2 regions of the Streptomyces alboniger genome follow, and region 1 is predicted to be linked to the other one. Evidence: riboswitches for the same ligand, from Rfam matches in the RefSeq annotation. Region 1 holds a riboswitch; the other holds the start of a gene.
What was found. Region 1 has a riboswitch for glycine ahead of gcvT (glycine cleavage system aminomethyltransferase GcvT). Riboswitches for the same ligand answer to the same signal wherever they lie in the genome.
Positions count from the first base shown of each region.

Region 2: linked by a shared signal. The riboswitch ahead of gcvP (aminomethyl-transferring glycine dehydrogenase) and the one ahead of gcvT (glycine cleavage system aminomethyltransferase GcvT) in region 1 are both predicted to bind glycine.

Region 1 covers NZ_CP023695.1:5,576,652-5,581,916, forward strand. Annotated here, with positions in the region: gene CP975_RS25020 (L-serine ammonia-lyase) at 1-261, opposite strand, end outside; gene glyA (serine hydroxymethyltransferase) at 417-1,676, opposite strand; gene gcvH (glycine cleavage system protein GcvH) at 1,688-2,065, opposite strand; gene gcvT (glycine cleavage system aminomethyltransferase GcvT) at 2,124-3,257, opposite strand; glycine riboswitch at 3,293-3,407, opposite strand; glycine riboswitch at 3,408-3,513, opposite strand; gene CP975_RS25040 (AAA family ATPase) at 3,645-4,334, shown strand; gene CP975_RS25045 (enhanced serine sensitivity protein SseB) at 4,430-5,212, shown strand.
Region 2 covers NZ_CP023695.1:1,147,119-1,152,383, forward strand. Annotated here, with positions in the region: gene CP975_RS04880 (DUF5999 family protein) at 1-125, shown strand, start outside; gene gcvP (aminomethyl-transferring glycine dehydrogenase) at 244-3,132, opposite strand; glycine riboswitch at 3,328-3,426, opposite strand; gene CP975_RS04890 (PRC-barrel domain-containing protein) at 3,571-3,948, shown strand; gene CP975_RS04895 (DNA polymerase IV) at 4,250-5,265, opposite strand, start outside.

The sequences.
Region 1 (5,265 bases):
ACGGCCGTCGGCGCTCTCCACGTCCACCGTGCGGGGCGACTCGCCCTCCAGGCCGAGCAGGACGGCCTTCGGGGTGCCGTGGCCGTGGCCGGTCGCGCCGAGCGAGCCGTACAGCTCGGCCCGTATGGCGGTGGTGTGGGCCATGAGGCCCTCGTTCTTCAGGCGGCTCGCGAACATGCGGGCGGCCCGCATCGGACCGACCGTGTGGGAGCTGGACGGGCCGATGCCGATCGAGAACAGGTCGAAGACCGAGATGGCCACGGAAGACTCCAATGGTTGGTAGACGCCGTCGTCTGCCGGATGGTGCAGAAAGCAGGGCGTGCGCCGGGCATGAGCCGGGGCACCGCACTCACTGTGTTCACTTCCAGTGTGCGCGGTGCCCCGAAGTTTCGTACGAGGAAAAGCGTACGAAAATGCTACAGGTTGGGGTACAGGGGGTGCTTGGCCGCCAGAGCCGAGACCCGCGCCTTGAGGGCGTCTGCGTCGAAGCCGGGCTTGAGGGCCTCGGCGATGACGTCGGCGACCTCCCGGAAGTCCTCCTCCTGGAAGCCGCGCGTGGCGAGCGCCGGGGTGCCGATCCGCAGGCCCGAGGTGACCATCGGGGGGCGCGGGTCGTTCGGGATGGCGTTGCGGTTGACCGTGATGCCGACCTCGTGGAGGCGGTCCTCGGCCTGCTGGCCGTCCAGCTCGCTGTTGCGCAGGTCCACCAGGACCAGGTGCACGTCCGTGCCGCCGGACAGGACGTCGACGCCGACGGCCTTGGCGTCGTCCTGCACCAGGCGCTCGGCCAGGATGCGGGCACCGTCCAGGGTGCGCTGCTGGCGCTCCTTGAACTCCTCGCTCGCGGCGACCTTGAACGAGACGGCCTTGGCGGCGATCACGTGTTCGAGGGGGCCGCCCTGGAAGCCGGGGAAGACCGCGGAGTTCAGCTTCTTCGCGAAGTCCTTGTTGCGGGCCAGGATGATGCCGCCGCGCGGACCGCCCAGCGTCTTGTGCGTGGTGGAGGTCACCACGTCCGCGAACGGCACCGGGTTGGGGTGCAGCCCGGCGGCGACCAGGCCGGCGAAGTGCGCCATGTCGACCCACAGGTACGCGCCGACCTCGTCGGCGATCCGGCGGAACTCCGCGAAGTCCAGCTGCCGCGGGTAGGCGGACCAGCCCGCGATGATCACCTTCGGGCTGTTCTCCTTGGCCAGGCGCTCGACCTCGGCCATGTCGACCAGACCGGCCTCGTCCACGTGGTACGGGACCACGTTGAACTGCTTGCCGGAGAAGTTCAGGCGCATGCCGTGGGTGAGGTGGCCGCCGTGCGCCAGGTCCAGGCCGAGGATCGTGTCGCCGGGCTGGGCGATCGCGAAGAGGGCGGCCTGGTTGGCGGAGGCGCCGGAGTGCGGCTGGACGTTGGCGTACTCGGCGCCGAACAGCTCCTTGACGCGGTCGATCGCGATCTGCTCGGCGACGTCGACGTGCTCGCAGCCGCCGTAGTAGCGGCGGCCGGGGTAGCCCTCGGCGTACTTGTTGGTGAGGACCGTGCCCTGGGCCTCCATGACGGCGACCGGAGCGAAGTTCTCCGAGGCGATCATTTCCAGGGTCGACTGCTGGCGGTGCAGCTCGGCGTCGACGGCGGCGGCGACGTCCGGGTCCAGCTCGTGGAGAGGGGTGTTCAGAAGCGACATCGGGGAGATCCTTAGCTGCCGGAGAACTCGGTGTACTCGTCCGCGGAGAGCAGGTCCTTCGGCTCCTCCGTGGTCCGGACCTTGAAGAGCCAACCGCCCTCGAACGGCGCGGAGTTCACCAGCGAGGGGTCGTCCACGACGTCCTGGTTGGCCTCGACGACCTCGCCGGTCACCGGGGAGTAGAGGTCGCTGACCGACTTGGTCGACTCCAGCTCACCGCAGGTCTCGCCCGCGGTCACCGTGTCACCGACCTCCGGAAGCTGCACGAAGACGACGTCGCCGAGCGCGTTGGCCGCGTGCTCGGTGATGCCGATCGTCGACACGCCCTCCTCGGCGGCCGACAGCCACTCGTGCTCCTTGCTGTAACGCAGCTGCTGGGGGTTGCTCATGACCTGAATTCTCCTGTACGCGGGTGGGTGCTGCGGAACGGGGACGATGTGCGGGCAGTCACTTCTGGCGCTTGTAGAACGGCAGCGCCACGACCTCGTACGGCTCGTGGGTACCACGGATGTCCACGCCGACGCCGGGCGTGCCCGGGGCCGAGTGCTCCGCGTCGACGTACGCCATCGCGATCGGCTTGCCCAGCGTCGGGGACGGGGCGCCCGAGGTGACCTCGCCGATGACCTTGCCGTCCGCGACCACCGGGAAGCCCGCGCGCGGGACGCGGCGGCCCGCGGCGATCAGGCCGACGAGCTTGCGCGGCGGGGCGGACTCGGCGCGCTCGGCGGCGGCCGCGAGCGCCGCGCGCCCCACGAAGGTCTCGGACCGCGACGTCTTCTCGAACTTCACGACCCGCCCGAGCCCCGCGTCGAACGGCGTCAGCTCGGCGGTCAGCTCGTGCCCGTACAGCGGCATGCCCGCCTCCAGGCGCAGCGTGTCGCGGCAGGAGAGGCCCGCGGGGACCAGGCCGACCGGCGTGCCCGCCTCCATCAGCGCGCCCCACAGCTTCTCGGCGTCACCGGGGGCGACGAACAGTTCGAAGCCGTCCTCGCCGGTGTAGCCCGTGCGGGCGATCAGCGCGGGGACGCCCGCGACGGTGCCGGGCAGGCCCGCGTAGTACTTCAGGTTGTCCAGGTCGGCGTCCGTCAGGGACTTCAGGATGCCGGGGGACTCGGGGCCCTGGACGGCGAGCAGCGCGTAGGCGTCGCGATCGTCGCGGACCTCCACGTCGAAGCCCTCGGCGCGGGCGGTGAGCGCGTCGAGGACGACCTGGGCGTTGGAGGCGTTGGCGACGACCATGTACTCGGGGGCCTCGGGCTCGCCGAGCCGGTAGACGATCAGGTCGTCCAGGATGCCGCCGTCCTCGGCGACGATCATCGTGTAGCGGGCGCGGCCGACCCCGATGGAGCCGATGTTGCCGACCAGCGCGAAGTTCAGGAAGTCCGCGGCCGCCGGGCCGGTGACGGTGATCTCGCCCATGTGGGAGAGGTCGAAGAGACCGGCCTTGGTGCGCACGGCGTTGTGCTCGTCGCGCTCGCTGCCGTACCGCAGCGGCATGTCCCAGCCCGCGAAGTCGGTCATGGTCGCGCCGAGCGACCGATGGACGGCGTCGAGGGCGGTCAGACGGGGGGCAGTGCTCATGAAGGGAACTCCCAGGGCATGACGGGCGAGGTCGATCCTCCCCATCTGTCATCGGAACCTGAGAGGTTCGCCACGACCACTCGGCCTGCGAGGGTCACGGCTTGCACCTTGGGTGGAGCCGACGGCTGCCGGCCCGCTTTTCAGATGTGCCTCGCCCGCGCGGTACGGGGCCTGAGAGATTCAAGGGAGGGACTTGCTCCTTCGGCGCCCCGGAGCGTCGTACGACGCCTGCCGGGAACTCTCCCGCGCGGATTCAAACGGCCGGTATGGAGTTGGCGCGCACATCATTGCACGCGAGGTGGACGAGGGGGACTCATGGTCGAGTAATCCCCTTGTGCGGCATTACCTTCTCTTTACACTTGCCGGGGAAAGCAGTACGTGACCGCTATGGGGAGGCAGATCACGGTGCGCAGCAGGACGAGTGTGTACGCCACGACCACGGGGGTGGCGCTGCCCAAGCAGGCCGCCGCCCCGCTCGGGGAGGACTGCGGCCGGCTCCCCGTGGCCGTCGTCCGGGATCTGCGCCACCGGGCCGGGCACAGCCCCCACCGGCTCTCCTTCGACGAGGGCGACCTGGTCGTCGTCTCCGGGCTGCCCGGCGGCGGAAAGTCCACGCTGATGCGGCAGGCCGTCACGGGCCCCCGCATCGACTCCCAGGACACCCGCGACCGCTGGGCCCGCCGCATGCCGCGCCTGCTGCCCTACGCGCTCTACCGCCCCCTGGTCCGCCTCGCGCACTACGCGGCGCTGCGCCGCGTCCTGCGGTCCGGCGCCGGCGCCGTCGTGCACGACTGCGGCACCCAGCCCTGGGTGCGCCGCTGGCTCGCCCGCGAGGCCGCGCGGCGCGGCAGGACCCTGCACCTGCTCCTGCTCGACGTCCCCGCGGACACCGCCCTCGCCGGCCAGCGCGAGCGCGGCCGCGGCGTCTCCCGGTACGCCTTCGCGCGCCACCGCAGAACCGTCGGGCGGCTGGTCGGTGCCGCCGAGCGCGGCCGTCTGCCGCGCGGCTGCGGCTCGGCGGTGCTCCTCGACCGCGCGGCGGCGCAGGTCCTGCGGGGGATCGCCTTCGACCGCTGAGGACGCCCGACGCTAGGGTTTCGGCCGCAGGCAGCCGCGACCCGCGGGCAGCGGTCGTGGGCAGGGGTTGGACAGCGCGAGCAGGGGTTGGACAGATGGACTTTCCGGCGCAGGCACATGCCCATCCGTACGGCGGATGGCCGGGCAATGAACTCGAAGAGGTCCTCGCGGCCTCCCTCGGCGCCCCCGCGTCGGCGGGCGCACGGATCGTGGAGGTCCTCGGCCGCAGCCGGATATGGATCCCCCTGCCGAACGGCGGGGGCCCCGACAGCGGCACCCTCGACCTGCCCACCCTGGAGATCGACGGCCAGGCGTACGTCCCCGTCTTCACCTCCGAACAGCAGTTCCGCCAGGCACTCGGCGAGGCGGCCGACCGCATGGGACACACGGTCGCACCCGCCGTCGAGTTCGCCCGCGGCCTGCCCCCGCAGCTGGGCCTGGCCCTGAACCCGGACGGCACGGTCGGCGTCCCGCTGCCGCCCCCCGCGGTCGCCGAGCTGTGCCGGGCCGGGCGCACCCCGCTGGACGGGCCCACCACCGGCGGCCGCGTACGCCTCTTCGAGCCGGACTGGCAGGAGGACCCCGTGGACTTCCTCGCCGCGGCCGGCCGGGAGTTCGAGGCGGCCGGCGTCGTGCTCACGGCGCGCCGCTGCCTGGCCGCCATCGAGACGGACGACCCGACCCTCTTCGTCGGTGTCGAACTGTCCTCCTGGGAGGGCACCGCCCGCGACCTGCCGATGGAGGCCCTGGGCCGCGCCCTCGGCCAGGTCCCCGTGCCGTGGCCGGTGAACCTCGTCCTGCTCGACGTGGCGCAGGACCCGGTCGCCGACTGGCTGCGCGTGACGGTGCGGCCGTTCTACCACCGGATCGCCGCTTAAGCTGGTTCCATTCCTTGGGCCCAGTGACTGGGCCTATTCCTCGGGTCCGTTGA
Region 2 (5,265 bases), 4.4 Mb from region 1:
AGGGCTGGAGCCTGCTGTGCAACGGCGTCCTGCTCTTCGAGGACACCGGTGAGCTGCTGCCGGACGGCCAGATCATCGCCCCGCACCGACCGCTGGGCACCGACCAGATCATGACTGCCGCCTGAACCAACTGTCGACCTGATTGACCTGATCGACAAAGAGAATCGACAAAGAGAGGGGCCGGCCCGGAGAGGACTCTCCGAACCGGCCCCGACGCATGCCCGTGGCTCACGGGCGCCGCCGTCAGTCCTCGTATGCATCCAGCGGCGGGCACGAGCAGACCAGGTTCCGGTCGCCGTACGCCTGGTCGATGCGGCGGACCGGCGGCCAGTACTTGTCCGCCGCATCGACACCCTCCGGGAAGACGGCCTCCTCGCGGCTGTAACCGTGCTCCCAGTCACCGCCCAGCGCGGTCGCGGTGTGCGGCGCGTTCCGCAGCGGGTTGTCGTCGGCGGCCCACTCGCCGGAGCCGACCTTCTCGATCTCCTGACGTATGGCGATCATCGCGTCACAGAACCGGTCGATCTCGACCAGGTCCTCGCTCTCCGTCGGCTCGATCATCAGCGTCCCCGCCACCGGGAACGACATGGTCGGCGCGTGGAAGCCGTAGTCGATGAGCCGCTTGGCGATGTCGTCGACGCTGACACCGGTCGCCTTGCTGATCGGCCGCAGATCGACGATGCACTCGTGCGCGACGAGCCCGGCCGGCCCGGTGTAGAGCACCGGGTAGTGCGGCTCCAGGCGCTTGGCGATGTAGTTGGCCGAGAGCACCGCGACCTGCGTGGCCCGCTTGAGGCCCTCGCCGCCCATCAGACGTACGTACGACCACGAGATCGGCAGGATCCCGGCGGAACCCCACGGCGCGGCGGAGATCGGACCCACTCCGCTCGCGGGGCCCGCGGCGGGCTGCAACGGGTGGTTGGGCAGATAGGGCGCGAGGTGCTCGCGCACTCCGACCGGGCCGACGCCGGGGCCGCCGCCGCCGTGCGGGATGCAGAAGGTCTTGTGCAGGTTCAGGTGCGAGACGTCGCCGCCGAAGTGCCCCGGCTTGGCGAGCCCCACCAGTGCGTTGAGGTTGGCCCCGTCGACGTACACCTGGCCGCCGGCCTCGTGCACCGACGCGCAGATGTCGGCGACGTGCTCCTCGAAGACACCGTGCGTGGAGGGGTACGTGATCATGAGCACCGCCAGCTCGTCGCGGTGCTTCTCGATCTTGGCCCGCAGGTCCTCGACGTCGATCTCACCGTCGTCGGCGGTCTTCACGACGACGACCTTCATGCCGGCCATGACGGCGCTCGCGGCGTTCGTACCGTGCGCGGAGGACGGGATGAGGCAGACGGTGCGCTGCTCGTCGCCGTTGGCGCGGTGGTACCCGCGTACGGCGAGCAGTCCGGCCAGCTCGCCCTGCGACCCGGCGTTGGGCTGGAGGGAGACCTTGTCGTAGCCGGTGACCTCGGCCAGCCGCTCCTCCAGCTCCCTGATGAGGGTGAGGTACCCCTGCGCCTGCCGGGCGGGCGCGAAGGGATGCAGCTGCCCGAACTCGGGCCAGGTGACCGGCTCCATCTCGGTGGTCGCGTTGAGCTTCATGGTGCAGGAGCCCAGCGGGATCATGCCGCGGTCGAGCGCGTAGTCACGGTCGGCCAGCTTGCGCAGGTAGCGCAGCATCGAGGTCTCGGAGCGGTACTGGTGGAAGACCGGGTGCGTGAGGTACTCGTCCGTGCGCAGCAGGTCCGCGGGCAGCGTGTCCGAGACAGCGGCGTCGAGCGCGTCGACGTCGGCCTCGACGCCGAAGGCGCCCCACACGGCGGTCAGCTGCTGGCGCGTGGTGGTCTCGTCGCAGGCGAGCGAGACGTGATCGGCGTCGATCAGGTGGATGTTGACGCCGCCTTCGCGGGCGGCCGCGACGAACTCCTCGGCCTTGCCGGGCACGCGCACGGTCAGCGTGTCGAAGTACGCGCCGTGGACGACCTCGACGCCACCGGCCGTGAGACCCGCGGCGAGCAGCGTCGCGTACCGGTGGGTGCGTCGCGCGATGGACTTGAGCCCGTCGGGGCCGTGGTAGACGGCGTACATACCGGCCATGACGGCCAGCAGCACCTGAGCGGTACAGATGTTGCTGGTGGCCTTCTCGCGGCGGATGTGCTGCTCGCGGGTCTGCAACGCCAACCGGTACGCCTTGTTGCCGTCGGCGTCGACGGAGACGCCGACGAGCCGCCCGGGCAGGCTGCGCGCGAACTTCTCGCGGACCGCCATGTAGCCGGCGTGCGGGCCGCCGAAGCCCATCGGCACGCCGAAGCGCTGCGTCGTGCCGACCGCGATGTCCGCGCCGAGCTCACCGGGCGAGGTGAGCAGCGTCAGGGCGAGCAGGTCGGCGGCGACGGTGACGACGGCGCCCAGCTCATGGGCCTGGTCGATGACCGGCTTGATGTCGCGTACGGCACCGGAGGCGCCGGGGTACTGCACCAGCACCCCCACGACACCGCGCTCGGCGACCTCAGCCGGGATGCCCTCGCTCAGGTCGGCGACGACGATCTCGACGCCGGTCGGCTCGGCGCGGGTCCGGATGACGGCGATGGTCTGCGGCAGCGCGTCGGCGTCGACGACGAAGACGCCGTCCTTGACCTTGCCCATGCGCCGCGAGAGCGCCATGGCCTCGGCGGCGGCCGTGCCCTCGTCGAGCAGCGAGGCCCCGGAAGTGGGCAGTCCGGTCAGCTCGGCGACCATGGTCTGGAAGTTCAGCAGCGCCTCGAGCCGCCCCTGGGAGATCTCGGGCTGGTACGGCGTGTACGCGGTGTACCAGGCGGGGTTCTCCATCACGTTCCGCAGGATGACCGGCGGGGTGAAGGTCCCGTAGTACCCGAGCCCGATCATGGAGTCGAGGACCTGGTTGCGGTCCGCGAGGGAGCGCAGTTCGGCGAGGACCTCGGCCTCGCTGCGCGCGCCGGGCAGGTCCAGCGCCTCGGCGTTCTTGATCACATCCGGCACCGCGGCGGACGTCAGCTCGTCCAGCGAGCCGTACCCGACCTGGGCGAGCATCTTGGCCCGCGCTTCCGCATCGGGCCCGATGTGCCGCTGCTCGAAGGGAATGCCCTGTTCGAGCTCGGAGAGCGGGATGCGATTGGTGGCAGTCATTGCGGAGGCCTCCTGGTCTGCGCGACCTACGAGGGGTACCACGGCGCGGGTACCCGGACGGCCTCCCCCTCTGTCATCTCAACCTGAGAGCTTCACCGGGGAACGCCCGCGAAGGCGCCGTCCCGGCTTTCACCGTCGGTGAGGAAGGGTTTCGAACGTGCCCGCCCGTACGCCCGCCCTGCTTTCCAGAGTGACCTCATCCGTGCGGTACGGGTGCCTGAGAGATTCCGGGGAGGATTTGCTCCTTCGGCGCCTCCGGAATCGTGACCCGGAGAGCTCTCCCGCACGGGGTCAGCAGCCAGTCGCCAGCCTACCAGCGAGGACCACGGGCGTTCCCTCGAGTGGCCGCCTGCCCCGAAGTGCTCTTACGTAGTGAGTACGAGCGGACAAAGATGAGTTATGCCCACATCCGAGACCCCGCGACCAGCTGGAGGGCCCGTGCAGACCGATATCGATCCGCGCAACCTGATCGGCCGCAAGGCGTTCGACCGGAACGGGGCCAAGATCGGCACGATCGACGAGATCTACATCGACGACGCCACCGGCGCACCGGAGTGGGCGGCCATACGGACCGGCCTGTTCAGCCGCGACGCCTTCGTCCCGCTCGAACCGAGCGAACTGGTCGACGACGGCACTCTCCACATCCCCTTCGAGCGCGCCCTGATCAAGGAGGCCCCCGACTTCGGCGTGGGCCGCCATTTGTCTCCCGCCCAGGAGCTCCAGCTCTACCACCACTACGGCCTGGACACCACGCCCCCACAGCCCCCGCCTCCCGACCACGACTTCGGCAACCTGGCAGACCGAGACCCCACCTGACCCACGCCCACCCCCGCAGCAAACCCCGGGCCCTTCATCCCGGCCCCGCACTCGCCCCCACCCACGGCGCCCAGCCGAGCAGACCCCGCGAGCCCGCCCGTCGCCCCTCAAAGCCACGCGGCACGTGTCGCCTCCGCCTCCTCTGGCGCGCCGAAACACCCCCCCCCACCGCGCCCAGCCGCCGCTGCATCAACCACCCCCATGCCCTCGCGGTCAGCCCGGCCAGCCCTCTGCACGGCCGCCCAGCGCACCCGCCCGCCCGCCGGAACCGCACGGGCCGACCCCAGCCCCTCAGGCTCCCTCAGCTCAACTCCACCACCCCGGCCCCCGCCGCTGCCTCACTCCGCGTCCCCACCCCCACCAGCGGCAACGGCTCCGCGGGCTCCAGCTTCGGATCGTCGGTCCTGAACGTCCGTACCCGCCCCGGCTCCGACCCCGGCGTCTCGAACCGCACGGTCACCCGGCCCAGGCCGCTCCCCTGCACCCACCCGTGCCCGTACTCGGCATGGCGGACATCGATCCCGGCGGCCCACCTCCGCTCCACAGGCACCGCCGGCTCCTCGGCCTGCGAGACGGCCTCCGGCTCCCCGGACACAGCCTCCCCGGGCGCGGGGGCATCCACCTCGCCTCCCGTCTCCCCCTGCGCCGCCTCCCCCTGCGCCGCCTCGGCCTGCGCCTGGGCGAAGAGGTCCTCCTGCGTGTAGTCGGCGAGCCCCGAAACACCCACACCGAGCAGCCGCACCCCGCCCGTGGTGTCCACGGACTCCAGCAGCCGCGCCGCGGCCTCCCGCACCACTCCGGGATCGTCCGTGGGCCCCCGCAGCGTCTCGGACCGCGTCAGCGTCGAGAAGTCGAACCGCCGCACCTTCAGCACGATGGTCCGCCCGGAGTGCCCCGCCGCACGCAACCGCTGCACGCACCGGTCGGCGAGCCGCGCGACCTCCGCCCTGACCCGCACCCGGTCGTGGATGTCCACGTCGTACGTGTCCTCGACGCTGACCGACTTGCTCTCCCGCTCGGCCACCACGGGCCGCTCGTCGAGCGCCAGCGCCATCGCGTACAACGATCCTCCGTGCGCCTTGCCCAGCAGCCGTACGAGCTCGTCCTGCCCGGCCTCCGCGATCTCCTCGACAGTGGTGATCCCGGCCCGCCGCAGATGATCGCCGGTGGCCGGCCCCACGCCGGGCAACGTCCGCACCGACATCGGCCCCAGCAGCGCCCGCTCCGTCCCCGGTGCTATCAGCCTGAGCCCATCCGGCTTGGCCTCCTCCGAGGCGATCTTCGCCAGCATCTTGGACGCGGCGAGCCCCACCGACC